2 regions of the Paenibacillus sp. GbtcB18 genome follow, and region 2 is predicted to be linked to the other one. Evidence: riboswitches for the same ligand, from Rfam matches in the RefSeq annotation. Region 2 holds a riboswitch; the other holds the start of a gene.
The links. A riboswitch is a leader RNA that binds a small molecule or an ion and turns the genes downstream of it on or off. The one in region 2 is predicted to bind ZMP and ZTP.
Positions count from the first base shown of each region.

Region 1: linked by a shared signal. The riboswitch ahead of rpiB (ribose 5-phosphate isomerase B) and the one ahead of KVT34_RS12765 (bifunctional 5,10-methylenetetrahydrofolate dehydrogenase/5,10-methenyltetrahydrofolate cyclohydrolase) in region 2 are both predicted to bind ZMP and ZTP.

Region 1 is NZ_JAGXJX010000010.1:37,212-47,777, reverse strand. Features, by position in the region: gene KVT34_RS24435 (serine hydroxymethyltransferase) at 1-858, opposite strand, end outside; gene KVT34_RS24430 (TIGR01440 family protein) at 961-1,620, opposite strand; gene rpiB (ribose 5-phosphate isomerase B) at 1,653-2,111, opposite strand; ZMP/ZTP riboswitch at 2,277-2,357, opposite strand; gene KVT34_RS24420 (low molecular weight protein arginine phosphatase) at 2,458-3,039, opposite strand; gene KVT34_RS24415 (manganese efflux pump MntP) at 3,136-3,708, opposite strand; gene KVT34_RS24410 (L-threonylcarbamoyladenylate synthase) at 3,958-5,043, opposite strand; gene spoIIR (stage II sporulation protein R) at 5,073-5,783, opposite strand; gene prmC (peptide chain release factor N(5)-glutamine methyltransferase) at 6,150-7,055, opposite strand; gene prfA (peptide chain release factor 1) at 7,063-8,133, opposite strand; gene ychF (redox-regulated ATPase YchF) at 8,351-9,451, opposite strand; gene KVT34_RS24385 (hypothetical protein) at 9,790-10,326, opposite strand; gene KVT34_RS24380 (hypothetical protein) at 10,460-10,566, opposite strand, start outside.
Region 2 is NZ_JAGXJX010000003.1:545,541-556,106, forward strand. Features, by position in the region: gene KVT34_RS12730 (MFS transporter) at 1-759, opposite strand, end outside; gene KVT34_RS12735 (DUF3139 domain-containing protein) at 945-1,301, opposite strand; gene KVT34_RS12740 (HD domain-containing protein) at 1,289-1,924, opposite strand; gene KVT34_RS12745 (aminopeptidase) at 2,246-3,478, opposite strand; gene KVT34_RS12750 (CGNR zinc finger domain-containing protein) at 3,602-4,153, opposite strand; gene KVT34_RS12755 (DinB family protein) at 4,352-4,846, shown strand; gene KVT34_RS12760 (cyclodeaminase/cyclohydrolase family protein) at 4,987-5,607, opposite strand; gene KVT34_RS12765 (bifunctional 5,10-methylenetetrahydrofolate dehydrogenase/5,10-methenyltetrahydrofolate cyclohydrolase) at 5,604-6,461, opposite strand; ZMP/ZTP riboswitch at 6,547-6,626, opposite strand; gene KVT34_RS12770 (MFS transporter) at 6,713-7,909, opposite strand; gene KVT34_RS12775 (lytic polysaccharide monooxygenase) at 8,383-9,441, shown strand; gene KVT34_RS12780 (hypothetical protein) at 9,626-9,763, shown strand; gene KVT34_RS32600 (CobW family GTP-binding protein) at 10,043-10,566, shown strand, end outside.

The sequences.
Region 1 (10,566 bases), on a different contig from region 2:
AACGTTCTTGCCGTACGTTTTGAAGTCGGCTTGCAGGGCTTCTCCCAGCGCAACGGCTTTAGCGGCGATGATGTGCATCAGAGGTCCGCCTTGGGAACCCGGGAATACGGCTTTGTCGATTGCGGCAGCCCATGGCTTGCGGCACAGAATCAAACCGCCGCGCGGTCCGCGAAGCGTTTTGTGAGTCGTTGTCGTGACGAAATGGGCATGCGGAACCGGGTTCGGATGCAGACCTGCCGCAACAAGACCCGCGATGTGAGCCATATCGACCATAAACAGGGCGCCTACTTCGTTCGCGATTTGGCCCAGCTTCTCGAAATCAATGATGCGCGGGTAAGCACTTGCTCCTGCAACGATCATGCGTGGTCTGTGTTTGAACGCGGCTTTACGGACATCGTCGTAATCGATGCGGGAATCCTGTTCGCTTACGCCGTAAGCTACGAAATTATAAAGGATACCGGACGCGTTGACGGGGCTGCCGTGTGTCAAGTGTCCGCCATGCGCCAGGTTCATACCCAGAACGGTGTCGCCAGGCTTAAGCGCAGCCAGATAAACGGCCATATTCGCTTGAGCGCCGGAGTGAGGCTGTACATTGGCATGCTCGGCCCCGAAAAGTTCCTTCGCGCGGTCACGCGCGATATCTTCGACGATATCGACATACTCGCAGCCGCCGTAATAACGCTTGGACGGGTAACCTTCCGCGTATTTGTTCGTCAGCACGGTGCCCATAGCTTCAAGAACTGCCTGGCTTACAAAGTTTTCGGAAGCGATCAGCTCGATTTTGTCGCGTTGACGGCCAAGCTCCAAGTTCATAGCCTCAACGATTTTCGGGTCCTGTTTACGCAAAAATTCTACCATCTGTAACAACCTCCCATGGATTTAAAATCAAAATCAGTTTCGCTTTGTACGAGCCGGATAAACAGGAAAAAAGATTCCACGTTTACCACGGCTCCAGACGCATTATTCGCAGTTGTCGCTGTCTGCCGAACTTCCCGGACTTGTCCGGGGAGATGCAGCAGCGCCGGGGAATACGGGAATGCCCGGGCTCTCCGGGACAGCTTCGTACACTGCCCGCTGCCCGCCGATCAGCTTCGGACGCGTATATGCCATCGTCACGTGTGCCTCGCCCACCCGTTTCACGGGCGGACGCACAGGGACGGCTACCCGGCGGAGATGCATGCCGATCAGCGTGTCGCCGATGTCGATGCCCGCATGAGCGGCGATCTCTTCCACGACGCAGGCGCGCTCCAGGTGCCGGTAAGCATGGGCGGCCATTGAGCCGCCGGCCTTGGGCACCGGCACTACATTCACCGGCTCCAGCCGGGCGTCTTGCTCCACCAGCGCTTCTTCGACGACAAGCGCGCGGTTTAAATGCTCGCAACACTGGAAGGCGAGCCGCAGCCCGTGTTCTTCCGCCACCCGGACAGCGGCGGTGAAAATGCGCTCGGCCGCTTCCGGCGTACCGGACGTGCCGATTCTCTGGCCACGGACCTCACTTGTCGAGGTACCGAAAACGACGATTTGGCCGGGCCTTAAGCCGCCGGCTTCGATCAGCGCCCGGAAATTGGCCTCGACAGCAGGCCCTATTCCGTCCAGCCAGGCTTGCTCACCGTCATTCATACGATCACCTCCATTTATTAAAATAGAGCTCCTTACGGATGAATCGTATTTTTCTCTTCCAAAAGCTTCACTTTTTTCAGGCGATTCTCATGACGTTCGCCGTGCGAAAATTCGGTCTCAATCCAGATCTTGACGATTTCCTGCGCCACGCCGGGTCCGATTACGCGTTCTCCCATAGCAAGCACATTCGTATCGTTGTGTTCCCGGGTTGCTTTCGCGGAGAACATATCGTGCACAAGCGCGCAGCGGATGCCCGGCATTTTGTTGGCGGCAATGGTCATGCCGATGCCTGTACCGCAAATCAGAATACCTTTGTCCGCCTGCCCGTTAAGCACCATATCGCAAACCGGAACGGCGTAGTCCGGATAGTCGACCGATTGTTCACAGTTGCAGCCGACATCCTTCACTTCATGACCTAACGATTCCAGGTAAGGAACGATAACATCTTTAAGCCGGTATCCGGCGTGATCGGCGCCAATTGCAATTTTCATTGAAAAGCCCTCCTCGGGTGGGAATAAACTGCGTTTGGCTCTATTATAACCCAAACCGATCAGACGAAGAAAAAAAACGGCAAATTCCGACTTTACCTGCACCTGTAAACCGCTATGAGACAATGAAAAAAAGAGCATGACACGCGTGTAAATACGCATGTACTGCTCTTTTGCCCAGGCGACCGGCCGTATACCCCGATGCTCCACTGTGGTTACACCCACTCGTCGCCAGTTACATCGGGTCTTCTTTTATGCCCCTATCTTACCGTATTCCCGCAAAACTGTAAAGCCGCTAAAAAATGAAGATTATGTTAGCCACCAAAGGGTACTGCGGCCGTCGGTACGCTCATCGGCTTTCCTTTATCTTTTGAACCAGTTTAACGAGTGCTTCCTCGATTTCTTCCGCCGTATGACGGTAAAGCTCCAACGAGCCGCCGAAAGGATCGGAAATATCGTAATTCGGAAGTTTCTTTTCCAGGTGTATGAGTCTCGTCCGTTCTTCTACCGTAATTTCTTCGGAAAGGGCATGCTTGACCTGCACTTCAGCGATCAACCGCTCCCATTCCTCGGCAGCCGACACGACTTCGGGATCGTCTTCCACAAATTCCTTCAATGTATGTGTTTTATCCGCCGCCTGCGGGAACCGCTGAATCACGGCGCGTTTATGGTCTTGTGTCATCGTTAAGATAAGATCGGCCCAATCCACGTCTGCGGATCTGAGAAGACTGGAGCTGATGGAGGCTTCACAGCCTTTTTCACGCAAAACAGAGGAAGATTGCCGGGAAATCGGACTTCCGTCGGAAGCAAAAACCCCTGCGGAACGGATATGGACTTCCAGGTTATCCTGCTGGGCCATATGGCGCAGAATCCCTTCAGCCAGCGGGCTTCGGCATGTATTTCCGGTACAGACAAAAAGGATCTGTTTCATGTTCCGTCTACCTCCCTACAGAGTATTCGAATGAGTTGAGTTGTTCCGCTCTCTATTATTGTACCGCTTTTTTGAAATCAAGAACACTTTACAACTTTACAGCAGAAATCTCAGACCGAACAACAGCAAAATCACCCCGCCCAGCGCCTCTCCGTACTCACCGATCCAGCTTCCCACGTGACGCCCCAGCATAAGCCCCAGAATCGACATGCCTCCGCCGAGCAATCCGAAAAGCAGCACCGTCAAAACCACATCCGTTGCGAAAATACCAAGCGAAACCCCTACCGAAAAAGAATCGACGCTCACGCTTAACGCGAACAAGGTCATTCCCCAAAAGGTACGATGGTCGAAAGCGGGATTATCTTCTCCTCGGAAAGAGCTGTAAATCATATGGGATCCGAGCAAAATCAGCAGACCGCCCCCGGCCGCCACGGCAACCTGTCCGAGTAAATTTCCGAGGTAGTGGCCCGCATACATGCCGAGCAGCGGCATGAGGATATGAAAAAGACCGATCACAATGCTGATTTTAAGAATATGCAGCAGGCGTATACCCCTCATTCCGATTCCAATCCCTAAAGAAAACGCGTCAAAACCAAGCGCAATAGCCATGATGAAAATCGTCACCAGTTGGCCCCATACGAAAGATGACACGCCCGCCAGTGCCGCCATTGGTATTTCCCCCTGTCCGCTTTTTCTCTCTCAAGATATGCGGACAAACCGGGAAACATGCTATGGACTTGTACTTGCCGGCATAACGGTACAGGCGGGTAATCTGTGGGCGGCATTCGAGCTGAAAAGGATACTTGGCCTTCCGGAACTTTTGCACCTTGGCGACGCTTCGGCATACGGCACGTTTCCGCTTGTACGGATCAAACAGCCCGAAAGCGTTTCAGCGTGTACCGATGCCCCTTCTGCCGCTTATACGCGGATGACTTCCTGACCCGCCGCTTTCAGCAGCCGGTTCATGACAGCGCGGCCTATTCCCGTGTCGGGGCAGCCTTCCGCGAGAATATACGTCGCTCCCTCGCGGTCGAACTGCCGGAGCGCGGCATACAGCCCGCGCGCGATCGTCTCCGGCTCGGCCAGACGGCCGGAGGAGACTACGGCGTCCGCGTGATGCAGACCGCGGCGCTCGTCATAGGTGAGCACTCCCGTGCGCTCACCGCGGGACTTGGCGGCGTCCAGGTCACGCCGCATCCACTCGGCGACGGCCTTCGGATCGTCGCCCAGTACCACGCGCATGCTCCCCTTCGGGGCATAATGCGCGTACTTCATGCCGGGAGCCCGCGGCGTCCCGGCCGGTTCCTCGGTGCGCGCGGGTTCGCGCACCGGCACGTCCGGCAGCGCCTCGCGCAGCTGCTCGGCCGTCACCCCGCCGGGGCGCAGGATGTAGATCGCCCCGGACGCCCACTCCACGACGGTCGACTCTACGCCGACGCCCGTCGGGCCTCCGTCGACGATGCCGCCGATTCGTCCGCCGAGATCATCGGCGACGTGTTCCGCCGTCGTCGGGCTGGGTCGCCCCGAGCTGTTCGCGCTCGGGGCCGCAACCGGGCAGCCTGCGGCGCGCAGCAGCGCCAAGGCGACCGGATGGTCGGGGATGCGGACCCCGACGGTTGACAGCCCCGCCGTCACGAGCGGGGAAACCGTGCCCGCGCGGACCGGCACGATGACCGTCAGGGGCCCGGGCCAGAAGACATCCATGAGCCTGCGCAAGGGCTCGGCCGGCGTCCCCTCGGCGAATGCGTCCATTTGGGAGCGGTCCGCGATGTGGACGATCAGCGGGTTGTCCGACGGACGGCCCTTGGCCCGGTAAATGCCTTCGACCGCAGCGGAATCGGTCGCATCCGCTCCTAAGCCGTATACCGTCTCCGTCGGAAACGCTACGGTCTCTCCTTGGACGAGAAGCCCGGCAGCTTCGGCAATCGCTTTATCTGCCGTTTCTCTTATTCCCGTCCCCGTTCCGGCTTCATCGTGAATCTTCCATAGTTTAGTCGTTGTCAAAGCTGTTCACCCTTACTGGTTTCCGAAATTTATCTGAACAGATTCAGGAAGAATCCGATGATGCCTTGAAGCAGTTCCCACAGAAAAAATTTCACTTCCGTATCTCCGCTGGCAGTTGCGGAAGCCGCCGATCCTTCGGCAGGAACGTCGGCCGTTTTTTTCTGCACGCCGGCGGTTTTGGCCTCACCTGTTCCTTCACCGCCGTCTTCGGCAGGAGCTGCCTGAGCCACCGCTTCACCCGACACGCCGTCTACAAAGCAAAGAGGTGGAAAAAGCACGCACCACCAGTTCTGGCCTTTCCCTTCCCCCAGAGATACACGAAGAGCTTCATAATCCCCGGCCGGATAAACACGATTACCGTACATTTTGGTCGGAAACGGTACCTGTCCGAGCTCCACGGTGTAAGGAAGCCCTCCCAAGCCGCGGGATGTCAGTGTATCGCGGACGACTTTTTCCAGAACCGGAAGGTTTTGCTGCACAATTTGTCTCGCTTCGTCAATAGAATGCGGTCCGGTGACCCACTCGTTCATCTGAGCGACAATAGCGTCCCGCACCAACCGCTTGATGGCCTGATCCTCCGGCTTATCGGAGTTGGCCAGTATACGAAGACGGATCGACTGATCCGGGATAGTCCCTTCCGCCAGAGCTGCGTTCGAACGTGTACCTTCCCAGCTCATCATCATGAGGGCAAGAGCGAAAAACGTATAAAACAAGTACTTGTATGATTTACGGATGACCATAATAATTCCCTCCCGTTTCCCGGAAAAACAGCGCCAGCTTCGAAGCCGTTCTCTGTTTCTTCCTCTGTAACGGTTAGTATGGTCAAAAGGCAATTCTTTTAAACTAGCAATCTATGATTTTTTTCACGTGGAACAATTTCCGGGTGTGAAACATATAAACCTTGTGGAAAAGTGACCGCCGATCACAGCGATATCATCGCAGCACAGGACTTGCCGTAATGCGCGGATCTGCTGAACATGCTGATACGTCTTAAAAAATGATCTCGCCAGATACGAGGTTTATAGATTTCCCGATAGGGGAAGGGTAATAGCAAAACCCATTTGCCGAGTTGACAGAACCTTTAGCCTCTCTCTGTTATTGGGAAGCTATTCTTTTTCTGAGAGGGCCTGTATCGCTATGACATGCCGGTCGATCCCCGCCAGGTCCTTCACGAAACGAATCTCGCTCCACTCCCCCGCTGCGCGCAGCAGGTCCGCCACTGCCTCCGCCTGATAGATGCCGACTTCCAGCCCGACCAGCCTCGGTTGTCTCGGCAACAGGGGAATCTGGCCGGCCAGCCGCCGGTACAGATCCAGCCCGTCTTCGCCTCCGAACAGCGCGAGATGCGGCTCATAATCGCGCACCTCCGGCTGCAGCGACGGCGAATCCCCCGCCGGAATGTACGGCGGGTTCGAAACCAGGATGTCGACGGGCAGCTCCCGTTCGACGCAGGGCAGGAGCAGATCGCCCTCGTAGAAGGCGATCCGCTCCCCGACGCCGCACCGTCCGGCGTTGCCCCTCGCGACCTCCAGCGCCTCCGGCGAGAGGTCGCATGCCGCCGCGCGCCAATCGGGGCGCGCGTGCAGCAGGCTCACCGGGATAGCTCCGCTCCCGGTACCGATATCCGCAAGGAGTGGAGCGCCTTGCGGGAACAGGCGCGAGCCCTCGCGGAGGATTTCCTCCACGAGGAGCTCGGTTTCGGGACGCGGGATTAGGACCGCGTCCGTGACCCGGAGCGTCAGGCCGTAGAACTCCTGCTCGCCGGTGATGTACTGCACCGGCTCCCCCGCGGCCTTACGCTCCACGACCTCGCTCCACTGCTCCGCATGCGCAGCGGGAAAAGGCTCTTCCATCCGGAAGAAGAATTCCGTCCGGCTAAGACCCAGCACGTGCTGGAGCAGAATCTCCGCACAAATGGCCGCGTCCTGGATTTGCCGCTCTTTGAAAAAAGAAGAAGCCTGGGTATAGGCTTCTCGGATTGACATGCCGGCTTGATAAATAAGCCTGTTCATGATGGTTTTATTGCTCCCCTTTTTCAAGAAGCTCGGCCTGCGCCGTCATAGTCAGAGCATTGACGATTTCGTCCATATCTCCGTTCAAGATGGTATCCAGCTTGTGAAGCGTAAGACCGATGCGGTGGTCCGTTACGCGGCTTTGCGGGAAGTTGTAGGTCCGGATGCGCTCGCTGCGGTCACCCGTACCGACCTTGCTCTTACGCTCGCCGGCGTACTTCGCTTCTTCTTCCTGGCGTTTAACATCGTAAATACGAGCGCGCAAAACCTGCAGCGCTTTCGCCTTGTTATCGTTCTGGGACTTGCCGTCCTGGCAGGTCGCCATAATGCCTGTCGGCACGTGGAGAACCCGGACCGCGGACTTCGTCGTATTAACGGACTGGCCGCCCGCTCCGCTGGAGCAGAACGTATCGACCCGAATATCGCTGTCCTTGATCTCGATATCGATCTCCTCCATTTCCGGCATTACGCCGACCGTGGAAGTGGACGTATGAATACGGCCGCCCGATTCCGTAACCGGAATCCGCTGAACGCGGTGTGCGCCGCTTTCGTATTTCATTTTGCTGTAAGCGCCCTTGCCGTTGATCATGAAAATGATCTCTTTAAACCCGCCAAGGTCGTTCAGGTTCGCTTCCAGCACTTCGGTTCTCCAGCCTTGGGCGTCCGCATACTTAGAGTACATTCGGTACAAGTCTCCCGCAAACAGAGCGGCCTCATCACCGCCGGCCGCACCGCGGATTTCCACGATTACGTTCTTGTCATCGTTAGGATCTTTAGGCAGCATGAGCACGGTCAGACGCTCTTCCAGCTCGTCTTTGCGGCCGGACAGTTCCTCGATCTCCATTTTCACGAGGTCGCGCATTTCGTCGTCAAGCTTCTCAGCCTGCATCGCTTTCGCCGCGTCCAGCTGTTCCAGCACGTCTTTGTATTCCACATAAGCATCGTAGGCTTCTTGTAGGTCGGATTGTTCTTTGGAGAATTCCCGGAGCTTCTTCGTGTCGCTCGTTACGTCCGGGTCACAGAGCAGTTCGCTCAGTTTCTCATAGCGATCCGCCAGAGCCTGCAAACGATCCAGCATTTGGACCACTCCTTACCATAATGTCAAAATAATCAGGGCCTTGCGCTGTTTTTGCAAACAGCTTAAATACCAAAACGCACCTCTCGGCAGCGGTCAGAATAGTTTACGTCGGTGACCGGTTAACCGTTCAAGGACCTTTATACCACCGAGGGATGTACATTCCCGTCGTTCTATATATAACACCGTCTCAAATTAAGGAGACAGCTGTGTCTGCTCCCTAAACGTTGAAACGGAAGTGCATCACGTCGCCGTCCTGCACGATATATTCTTTGCCCTCCAGACGAAGCTGGCCTTTCTCTTTGGCCGCGTTCATCGAGCCGGTTGCAGTCAAATCTTCATAAGAGACAACTTCCGCCCGGATAAAACCGCGCTCGAAGTCCGTATGAATAACGGCAGCCGCCTGCGGGGCTTTCGTTCCTTTGCGGATGGTCCACGCTCTTACTTCCTGAACGCCGGCCGTGAAGTACGTGTAGAGACCGAGCAGCTTGTAGGCCGCTTTGATTAGACGGTCAAGACCCGATTCCTGAAGACCGAGCTCTTCCAGGAACATTGCTTTGTCTTCACCTTCGAGTTCGGCGATCTCGGATTCAACCTTCGCGCTGATGGCCACAACCTCCGCGCCTTCTTGAGCCGCAAACTCGCGGACCTTCTGCACGTAAGGGTTATTGTCGCCGTCGGCCACTTCCGCTTCGCTCACGTTGGCGGCATACAGCACAGGTTTCATGGTCAGCAGATGAAGGTCACGCACAAGCACGCGCTCCTCGTCCGTCAGCTCCACGCTGCGGGCCGGCTGGTCGTTGTACAGAGCTTCCTTGATCTTCTCGAAGCATTCCACTTCAGCGGCATACTGCTTGTTGCCGCCTTTCATATTTTTGCGCGAACGGTCAATGCGCTTCTCCACGGAATCCAGGTCCGCCAGAATCAATTCCAGGTTAATCGTCTCGATATCCGAGATCGGATCGACTTTACCGGACACGTGGGTAATGTTCTCGTCCACAAAACAGCGGACTACATGCACAATTGCATCCACTTCGCGAATGTTTGCCAAAAATTTATTTCCAAGGCCTTCGCCTTTGCTCGCGCCTTTGACCAGACCTGCAATATCGACGAATTCAAAAGCAGTCGGCACGATCCGGTTCGGATTCACAATCTCGGCCAGTTTCTGCAATCTTTCGTCAGGCACCTCAACCACACCGACGTTCGGATCAATCGTGCAGAAAGGATAGTTTGCGGATTCGGCACCCGCTTGTGTAATCGCGTTAAATAGCGTCGATTTTCCTACGTTCGGCAACCCGACGATTCCTGCTTTCAAAGCCATGTATGTGACACTCCTTGGTTCTCAAATTAAAAAAATGCACCATATTCTATTATAAACCATTCGTCAAGGGGTTACAATTTGCTTAATTCGGGGGGATCTAGGAGGAGTTCCGCTTAACCGATTAGATTCTTCCGCCCGATAGACGGCCGAACATCCTGAACCCATTTTAAGAAAAAAAGGGCAGGATGTTCATTTAACGTGCTTTTGTTATCCGATTTCGTTACAAATAAAATCGAGCAGTTTGGATGCGGTTGCGAAGTATTGAATCTCATTCCCGCCATAATGGTTTCGATTGAGCCAATTGATGTGATCATACCGGCTGATCGTTAGAACTTTTTTTATTCATTTATAGTTATTTCCCGGACAGCTCTTAATTCCTCGAACTCTTTAGTTAATTGCTCGATAGGCTTGCTCCCGTCTTTTAATTGATGCTCAATTTCTGCAAGCGTCTTTTTCTTTTCATTCAAAATTCGAGCAGCTTTTTCATACGTCTCCCCATTTACGGGGTCATTCTTCTTAGTCTCGTAGTACCCGTTAATTTCTAATATATTCTTTAGCGATCTTATATTTTCCTCAAGGATTGCTTTAGAGTCAGGCGGGTATAACTCATCCTGCAAAGTCCCCGCTTCGATCCCGATTTTTTTGACCAATCTCTCATCTTGCTCACGTTGTAATTTTTCTGCGGTCGTCTCCGAAGCGCCTGGCTGTCTGGAATCCAGTGCGGCTCTTAATCGTTGTTCTTCCTTCTTTAAAATTTCCAGCCTCTCTTTCTTATCAAAACCATCTGCCTGGCTGGAACTGTTCAAACCCAATCCGCCTATGACAAGAGCGGTTACCGAGCAGACACCGACTATCAATGTTTTTTTTATATCCACCGAGCTGCCTCCTTAATTGCCTAGTTCTGAGCAATGGTTGCGGAGCTACATGCCGTCGGGTAAGTCTATCAAGGCCATTGTCGTGAACCTTTGGAATTTTAAAAGTTTTAATTTATGTATGAATTCCATTCTGTCATTTATTTTTCAAACCTTTGAGCAGACCCGCCGCACACAGTCCGACAAACAGAGCCGTCCCGTGCAGTAAGATGGGAAGCCAGGCAGCGGCATCTACCGGAAGCA
Region 2 (10,566 bases):
AAGCCACTGCAGAAACAGTTTATCCTGCCCGAGGTTTTCAATGGCGATAAACAGCGCCAAAGGCTGGATAATCCCTACCGCCAAGCCCGAAACGGCGAATGTTCCCCCAAGCGTCTTCAGCGCGCGGCTGTTCCAGACGTAACGGAGTCCGTCCTTCAATTCCTGCGTAAAGTTGCGTTCGGCTTTGGACGGATTCTCCAGATCGGCAGGAAGCGAGGTAAGAACGGCTGCGGAAGCGATGAAACAAACCCCCATGACCGCTATCGAGATTTCCAGACCGTAATGTTGGTAAACGTATGTTCCGAGAATCGGGCCGAATACCATAAAGATGGCCATCAACGTCTGGAACATCGCCATCACACCTTGAAGCTGTTCTTCCGGCACATGCTGTTTGAACAGCTTTAACGCGGACGGCTGGGAGAATTGCGACAAGATCGCCGACACCAGCGTCGCGAAAAACAGCGCCTGCCACGAACCGTACATCACGACGAGCAGGACGGCGAATACGGACAACGCCGAGAGAAGATCGCAAACGATCATCGTCCGCTTCGGTTTCCACCGGTCCGCGAACGTTCCGCCGATAATCGCGAAAAGAAAAATCGGAGTAAATTCAGCGACTGAGATTAACGACACAAACTTGGGATTGTTGTTCGTTATATCCGTCACATACAGCAGAATGGCAAAGTTTCTTACCCAGACGCCAAGCTGCAGCAGAACGTTGGATAAAATAATCGTTCTGACAAAAGCATTTTTAAACACGACTACGTGCCCCTTCCTGTGATTTTCCACCGAGATTTTGTTCACACTCAAAGGAAATCTTTTAACAAACAATATCTCGATTTGTTTATTAATCACTCAAACATAATATAATAACGTTTGGTTATTGGCAACATTTATTTGTTTCGTCTACAAAAAATCAGATCCGTTATTCCGGGTTTCAACCCCTACCCTTCCTTTCGCTTTTCCCTGTGTTTCAGCTTTTCAGGCGTTATCCCCCTTTCTACTCCTTTCGGAGTAATCCGCTGATCGAATTGCAGGACATCGTTATGCGAAAAATAAACATAATTCACTTCCGGCTCATCCTTAAAAACAACGACTGTATAGAAGGAAGGAAGTTTCATCCCCCAAACCCCTTTGACCGATGCCAGTTCCTCTTCTTTATAGCTTCTTTCTTGAATCAGATAGCTTTTTACCCGTTCCGCATACACGATTTTATTTCCCTGAACATAGGCAAACGGAGCCAGTACAACGATCAGAACGACTGACAGCGCGATAATCTTACCCCGGCTTATGTTCCGCACGTTTGCGACTCACTTTCAATGTGCCGCGACAAATCCGCGTACGCTTCTTTGAGCCATGGATGAACGACTCTGAGCGTGTCTTTCCGGCTCCATAAGTAACGGATATAGGCAAGAGCCGCATGGTCTATCGAAATCGCAAGGCCTCTATTCAGTTCTTCAAGGTACGGGGGCGTGCCCGTTTGATCCCAGGCTGCTTTGTCGGCCGTAAAAAGCAGCTTATCCATCTGCGATGCCTGCTTTTTGAGGGTGGTGTGGCATTCAACCGCACTTAAGATCCCGGGGTCCGCCACTCCGAATAGATCCCGTGCCATCGCTTTCGACAACTTCTGGTGAATGATCATTGGAAAGCTTTCTTCCTCCGGAAGCACCTCGATCCCAAGCTGAACCGACACGGAAATACGCGCATCGTTGGGAAATACGGCGCTGATGTCATGTAAATAGCCCGACCGCGCCGCTGTTTCCGGGTCCGCCCCGAAGCGGACGGCCAGTTCACGGGTCTGCTCGCCCACCTTCATGCAGTGCTCCGCGGTTTTGCGGTGTCCGTTTGCGGTGAGAAAAGCATACACATCTTTTTTTAAATCGCCTGACAGTTCCGGTCGTACCAGATGTTCGTAAACGTTCATTTTCATCACTTCCCTTGTGTTTTATAAGGGCCACTCTGTAAGTATAAAAGGATATTCCAAGGAATTCCAAATAAACCTTTCCTAAAAATAAAAAAGTCCGCCGCACGCTTCCGTAAGAAACGCACAACGGGATGTATTCCGCAGCCGGAATTGGAGAGGCGGTCGCAGTTTTTTTTAGTAGAGCGCCGCATTGCGCATAAGGAAAAGAACTCGGAAGCACGCAAAGAAAAAGCCAGCCGGCAATCCCGGCTGACCTTCTGTATCCTTATCGCGCACGTTACTCTGCCTATACAGGCAGAAGATGCATCATTTTACGGGGAATTAAGCCCAATTCCCTTTGCGGAAAATCGGTTCGATCGTCCCGTCGGCCAGTTCGCCGTCAATGTCCATTTCCGCCGAGCCGATCATAAAGTCCACGTGGGTCATACTGTCGTTGAGGCCCGCTTTCGTCAGCTCCTCCACCGACATTTTCGTTCCCTCCGGGATGCTGAAGCCGAAGGCTTTCCCCAGAGCAAGGTGATTCGACGCGTTCTCATCGAACAGCGTGTTAAAGAAAATGATGTTGCTCGCGGAAATAGGCGATTCATGAGGCACAAGCGCAACTTCGCCCAGATGGCGGGCTCCTTCGTCCAGTTCGAGAAGTCCTTTTAACGCTTCATAGCCTTTCTCCGCCTGAAAGTCCACGACACGGCCGTTTTCAAACGTAAGCGTGAAATTCTCGATCAGATTCCCCTGATAGCTCAGCGGCTTCGTGCTGCGTACAACTCCGTTCGTGCCGTCTTTAAGCGGCGAAACGAACACTTCCTCCGTCGGAACGTTCGGATTGTACGCGTCCCCCTTCTCGTTCACCGTCGAGCCGCCGGACCAGATGTGCCGCTCCGGCAGCGTTACGCTCAGCTCCGTGCCCGGCGCCCGGTAGTGAAGCTTCCGGTACTGTTTGGCATTCAGCTCCTCCACTTTAGTACGGAGTGTCGCATTGTGCCGCTCCCAGACCTGAACGGGATTGTCCTGATCCACGCGGGTAGCTTTGAAAATCTCCTCCCATAAGGCGGCGACAGCTTTATCTTCCGGCAGATCCGGAAACACTTTACTGGCCCACCCTGTGGACGGAGCGGCGAGAATCGACCACGTCATCTTGTGGGAGGTCATGTATTCTCTCCATTTGGCAAGCGCTTTGCCCGCAGCCTTGGAATAAGCCGAGATACGTTCAGGCTTCACTCCTTGAAGCAGTTCCGGGTTGCCCGATTCGATGAGCAGATAGGCGCCGCCGTTTTCGGCCAGCTCTTCCACCGCCTGCGCTCTCCATGCCGGATAGGTATCGAACGAATCGTCGGGAGCAAGCGTGTATCTCAGCTTCGTAATCACATCGTCCATCCATTCGACGTGCACTGATTTCGCTCCCGCCTCGTACGCCTTTTGCGCGATAAAACGGGCCAAAGGGGCCTGCTGAATGGACGCATTCACCCATAAGGACTGACCGGGCTGTATGTTCAAACCGACTTTCACCGCTAACTCGGCGTATTTCTCCAGGTTTTTTTCGAATTGATTCGCCATATTCATTCTCCTTTGTTGGTAAATTCAATGCTCGGACTGCTCGTTATGTAGGTTCCTCTTAACTTGTTCGACTTTCGAAGCCGTATTCCTTGTGGCACGGCCGCAAAATGCCCAGGCGCAGGATCAATCGTTTTCTTTCCGGCGTTTCCGGAAGCGCCTGACTTTCATCAGGTTGCCGCACATCTTATCGTCGCACCACCGGGCCGTCCGGCTTCTGCTCTCGTCGAAGAAAATCCAGCGGCAGTCTTCGTTGGCGCAAATTTTGAGCCGCCGCACGTCTTCTTCCGCCAGCAGCCGCGCGAATGCGACGGCCACCCGGCCCATGACCGCGGCCCAGCCCCTATCGTCCGTCCTGCGCTCCAGCCGCCAGCCGCCTTCTTCCCTCACCAGAACCGGACGGGAAGGTACTTCGGCCATCGCTTCGTTCAGCCGGGCGATATCTCCATGAACAGGCTCCCTGCCGGAGATTGCGCATTCCGTGATCGCGCGCATGGCCTGCCGGAGCTCCCCGAGGGCGGCGCGTTCGCGGGGCTCTGGCGGAACCTGGGCATGCAGCTCCCACTTCTCGAGAAAAGCTTCCAGCCAGCCCGGCCGGTCCAGCCTGTCCTCGCTCCGCCCCGTTCCCCTCCAGTCGTACCACTGGCTGTTCATAAACTCTAAAGCCAAATTTTCCAAAGCAACCTCCGGATAAAGATTGAGTCTTTTTCCAATTCATGCTAAAATCCAAGTTGTAACCACCATATATGATTTAGATAGTTACAACGAATCTGTGCGAATTGTCCGCACATCGGGCAGGCTTATCGAACAACCTATCCACACATCATGACATCGTCTTTTTAATCTTACACCATTCTTAATTTAGGAGGAAATCGAATGAACGGATTGGATCTTCTTAAACGCGGCTGGGAACACGCTTACGGAACGGAAGACTGGTACGCCCCTCTGAAGGACGCCGTCAGCGGGATAAGCGCGGAGCAAGCTTCCTGGCGTCCGCCGGGTGAAGCGGGCAATACCATCTGGGAGACAGTCAACCATCTGGTCTACTACAAGCAGCGGCTGCTGGAGCATCTGCAGGGCGAAGAACCCGACAACTGGGCTCAAAACAACGACGTCACGTTCAAAACGCCCGATACGCACGGTTCCGAAGAAGCTTGGCAGCGGACGCTCGGGGAGCTCGACGCCGTTCATACCCGCATCGGAAGCCTTCTGAGCACCAAATCCGATTCGGACATGGACGCGGTATACCGCGATTCTCCGATCGGTTTCCGCATCAGCAGCATCATCCAGCACGATGCTTTTCATACCGGCGAGATCGTGCTGATCCGTAAGCTCCAAGGTTCCTGGCCGGCGACTCGCCACTACGAATAAAAGATCGGACCGTTTAACCGGCAAAAAAACCGTCTGAACCTCTTCTTTACAGAAGAAACTCAGACGGTTTTTTGTATCATGGCCGGAACAGTACATCTTGCTGTCCTTAATCGTTAAGCACTGCCGTCCCGCGAGGTTTCTCAAATCCGCTCTCTTACTTGTGCCAAAGCATCCCGCTTTATTTCTTCCGATTCTCTCAGCAGAAGCGTTCCTTTGTCCCTATACACGTTCCGGGTGTCATCGGACATGGTATTCAAGTTAATTTCCACCGTGATCCAGGCGGATTGTAGGGCGGCTTCCAGCATCAGAACGGCAATTCCCAAATCGGAGACCACATTCTTGTTGACTGCCGGGGCCAGGTCCGCCAACCGCCGCATGACCGCGAGGCACGCTTCCATCAGTTCAAGCGGCACAGCCGCCGCATAAGCGGAGGCTTCCCGGATGGCGAGACTCCGGGCTTCTTTCTCCGCGGGAGTGGAAGCCGGCAGCTTCAGCGCCTTCATGAACCCGTCGAATGAAGCCATATCTTTTTCCTGCAAGGATTCGAACTCCACGATGGCCTGCCGAAAAAGATCCTCATTCTGGAGCATCGCGGCCTCTTTATCATGGAACTTGGCCCCCGTTGTCAATCTGGCCGTCATCGAGCCCATGGATGCTCCGAGGGCTGCCGCCAGAGCCGCAATACTTCCTCCTCCGGGAACCGGCGACTCCGAAGAAGCCTCGAACAGAAATTCGCGAATGGACTGATCGTACACCCTCATTTAAGCCCTCCCTCCCCGATCTGCATTCCGACCGCTTTTAACAGATTTTCAAATAAGATCAGCGTCGTTAACGTCCCTACGCCTCCCGGCACCGGCGTCATCGCCTTTACCCGCTGCAGAGCATCCGGACTCACATCCCCCGTTATTCCCGTGTCCGTCTCGTTGATGCCCGCATCGACAATAACCAGATCCGGATGCACCATGTCCGCGGTAATCATCCCCGCCCTTCCGGCCGCTGTAATGAGGATGTCCGCGCCGGCAATATGACGCGCGAGATTCTCCGTGTGCGAATGGCATACCGTAAGGGTCGCATGCTCCCGCAGCAGCATAGGCATCAACGGCCTGCCGACGGTTTCGCCCCGTCCGACGAGCACCGCATGCCGTCCTTTCAGCTCGAATCCGAACTCCTTTAAGATGCGGATACAAGACTGGGGCGTTGCCGGGTACAGCCCTCTTGTGCCGAGGAAACAGGCAAGTTTGCTGCCGGGCGTAATCCCGTCCACATCTTTGTCGGGACGGATAAGCCCCGAAGCTTCGGACAGATCCAAATGCCTGGGCAGCGGAAGCTCCAGCATGATTCCGTGCACTCTTTTGTCTTCGTTCAGCTCCTCAAGATGTCCGAGCAATTCCGACTGCGTAATGCCCGTTTCGAATTCCGTCAGACGATATCGGATGCCAAGCTTATGAGCCGTCTTTTCCTTGGCTCTGGCGTAGTATCCGGAAGCCGGGTCCCCTTTTATGAGTACAACCGCCAGGGAAGGCTCTATCCCCCGCTTTTTCCACGCGTCCGTTTCTATTCGGATCGAGTCTCTTAACCGACCGGCAATATCTCCCGTTTTCATTATCATTCCCATGTGTTCCGCCTCCCGATTTATTGATTTCCCGCAAAAAGAAAACAAAAAAAGTATCCGCAGACCGCGGTTTCCCGTTATCTGCAAATACTTTCGCCCAGGCGTACGGCTATATTTCCCGTGTGCTCCCCCGTGGTTCCCCACGTTCCGCCAGTTACACACTCTTCCAGTGGCCTCAGTTTAGCACACCGGGCGTTCTGCGGTAAAGTGCGGGAGAAGCATTTTTTTCAAGGCCGTTTGCTGCACCGCCTCATTTACAAAGTTTGTACGTTTCCCGGCTTTCTGCTGCCGCGTTCTTTCACCATCGTTCTCGTGATAAGCAGCATGGAGACGACAATGAGCGCCGCGGGGATGTAAAAGATAGACGGCGTGATGCCATCAATAAGCAGCGGCAGGAAATAGCCGACCAGGGAAGCCATTTGGGAAATCACGACATACAGGCTGGCTCCGAACCCGGTTTTGTGCAAAAACATCCGCTGAACGTAGCCCATTGCCACCCCAAGCAGCACGGCCACGTAAAACGAATACAGCGGCTGCATAGCAAAAAAGAACGGCAAATAATCGACATTGGCGTACACCAGATAGACGATAAGGGCGAACAGGCCTGCGAATAAAATGACCGGCTTGAATCCGTATTTCAGCGCCCAATAGCCCGCCACTGTCATAAACAACAGTTCGAACACCGCCTGTGCGCTCCATATGTAAGACATCAGCTCCGGATTGCCGAACTTCTCGTTCACGACAAGGGGAAGATACAGTCCCCGGATCGCATCGGCGCACGACAGCATAAGGAGCGCGGCCAGCATAGCCAGCGAGAAGGGCTCGCCGCTCTTCTTAACGACCGCTTTGGAAGGTGCTTCCACCGTTTCCCGGTAAAACAGGAGAAGGACGAAGAGCGCCGTGTATCCCCCAAGATTGCCCCAGAGTACTCCGTAAAAGGTGAACCATAAGTAAATGTTCGCTCCCAGCAGCAATCCGGTAAAAAAACCGACGCTGAAAGACGCGCGCAGCCAGAGCTGCGAAATCTCCACGATGTCCGGCGCCAGCTTCGAGAAATGGTTCCGCGCCATGGCGAACATCTGTCCCATAATCATTCCGGACGGGGACGATGCGATTGACATGCCCACCAGCGCGGACACGTACCCGCCCGCTCTCATATAGATCAGCAGCCCGGCCGCACACACCACAGCAGCCGCCATGGGGATGATTTTCTTCCGCGGAATCTTATCGCTCAGAATGCCCACGCTGATCGTGAAAATCATATTGAGCACAAGCGAAATGGCAAAAATCGACGCGATCTCGCCTTTCCCCAGGCCGATCCCTTCTTTTAAGTAAATGGCGTTCATGGGCGCCAAAATCCCGACGCCGATTCCGTACAAAATCATCGCCAGGACCAAAACCCATGCTTTTTTGACGGAAATAAACAATTTGATGTCTGCCGCAACACTCATAACCGGCTCACTCCCTTCCTCTTCCGCATTCGTATACTTCTAATTCGTTTCTTTCGACAATTTCCCTTTTAATTCTAATTTATTTTCCAATTTATGATTTTCGCAAAAAAATATCCAAATTTCCAGGATATTATGGAGGAGATGTTTTACTATTTACACCATTTTATGTCTATAAATAGTTCTAAAGACCTACTTCCATTGCTTCTACCTTATACTATAATATGGATATGAGGAGGTGAATTGATTCATTTAGACATAAATTGACAGGAGGTAGATGCTTAAATTTTTGACAGGCAGGAATTAAAGCCATTTGCTGCTCTCGGTAGATAGCCATTCACTGCTTACGATGCCGAATCCTGACCTATCCACCAGAATCACTCTGGTTTGTGTCATTATGATTTTTTACGATTCGCAGCAGTATAGTTCTAAATTCCCTGTATTCCAAATTCAATTAAATCGGAGGTATTAAACTAATGTCCCAATCCATTTCATGGAACCGCTCTCTTTTTAAAGTTTCTCCTTTTCTCGTAGCATTTGCTGCGCTCGTAATCGGTGCCATCTGCTCGCTCGTTTTCGCTGAAAGCGCTTCCGCTCACGGTTACATCACAGGTCCGGCAAGCCGCGCAGCCCTCTGTAATCAAGGCATTAACAAAAACTGCGGAGCTATCGTGTACGAGCCGCAAAGCCTTGAAGCACCTGGCAGCTATCCTACAGGAGGCCCTGCTGACGGTCAAATCGCCGGCGCCGGCGCCGCTTTCCCTGAACTGAACGCTCAAACTGCAGACCGCTGGTCCAAAGTGAACATCAACAGCGGAAGCAACACGTTCACTTGGAAGCTGACTGCCGCTCACGCAACGAGAGAATGGAAATACTACATCACGAAAACAGGCTGGAATCCTAACGCACCTCTGAAACGTTCGGATTTCGAACTGTTCTGCTCCTTCAACGACGGCGGTAAAAAACCGGACCCTTCCACTTCCCACACTTGTAACGTTCCTGCCCGCAGCGGTTACAACGTAATCCTGGCTGTTTGGGAAATCGCCGATACGCCTAACGCTTTCTACAACGTAATCGACGTTAACGTAAACGGTGGCGGAACGGGTACACCAGACACTCAAGCTCCTACTGTTCCTGCAGGCGTGACTGCTTCCGGCGTAACAGCTAACTCCGTAACTCTGAACTGGAGCGCTTCTTCCGACAATGTCGGCGTTACGGGTTACGATGTATACCAAGGTTCCACTCTTGTAGGAACTTCCACGACAACCAGCTTCACGGTAACGGGCCTGACGGCTGACACTAGCTACACGTTCACGGTTAAAGCGAAAGACGCAGCAGGCAACACTTCCGCTGCAAGCTCCGCTGTAACGGCTAAAACAACTGCCGGCGGTGGCGGCACAACTGCACCTGCTTGGAGCGCAACCTCCGTTTACACAGCAGGCAACCGCGTTACTTACAACGGTGTCGTATACGAAGCCAAATGGTGGACTCAAGGCGAAACTCCTGGGAAAGCCGACGTTTGGAAAACCGTTTAATTCACTTAACAAGCAGGACCATCCGAAGCTCGTCTTCGGATGGTCTTTTTTATTTGGACAAGAGGAATCCGCCTGGCAGCACCACTCTCTTTTTAGTGTATTACGCGAAAACATGTTTAGCATCGGGCTGAACGGGTAATTTTCTGTAGAGCAAGCAACCTTACATTTGAGGAGGTAAACGAAAATGGGTAAAAAAATGATGTTTACTGCAATTGGTCTAGGAGCTGCTTACTTACTCCGCAATAAAGACGCCCGTCAGAAATTGAAGGATCAATTCCAGAGCTTTACGGGTTCTGCCAAAACGCAACAGACCCTGCAATAATCCATAGGAAATTAAAAACTCCTCCGAACCCTTGTAATGGGGTTGGAGGAGTTTTTTTGCTGCTTTAAATAACCAGGGAATTCATTCCTGGATTAAACAACATAAGGAGGCCCGTTTACAATCCTCAACTTCCGCCTTGATTGAGCTGTTCGGTTTGCCGGAGAGTCCGAGTTCCTGTAAAATAAATTTAAACGTAACGATTACGGTTTTATTAGCATGGCCGTTTCCTGACAAGCATATAGTGAGAACATATCTTTACTCAAGAAAGGAACTTAAACCGTGACAATACCTGTATTCGTCCTTAGCGGTTTTTTGGGCAGCGGTAAAACGACCCTTCTGCTCCGTATGCTCGAAGAATCGAAGAAGCTTGGTCTGCGCCCCGGGATACTGATGAACGAACTGGGCAAAGCGGATGTCGACGGCTTAATTTTGAAAGGGCACAGCTCCGCTTCGATTGAAAAACTGCTGGACGGCTGTGTCTGCTGCAGCAAGAAAAGCGAGCTGACCGGCAGCTTGCAGGCTCTGCTTGTCCGCAAACCGGATATTTTGTTCATTGAGCTGACCGGTGTGGCCAACCCGGAAGAAATTGCCGATGTGCTCACGGAACCCGGTCTGCTGGGCCGTGTTGCCCTTAAACAGGTCATCACCGTGCTCGATGCCGAAAACTTCATGGATTACAACAGTCTGTTTGCATCGGACAAACTGCTCGTACGGACACTTAGAAGGCAGGTGGAAGTCGCCGATCTGCTTCTGGTCAATAAAACGGATTATGTACACCGCATCCGGCTGCACCAGATCGAGAA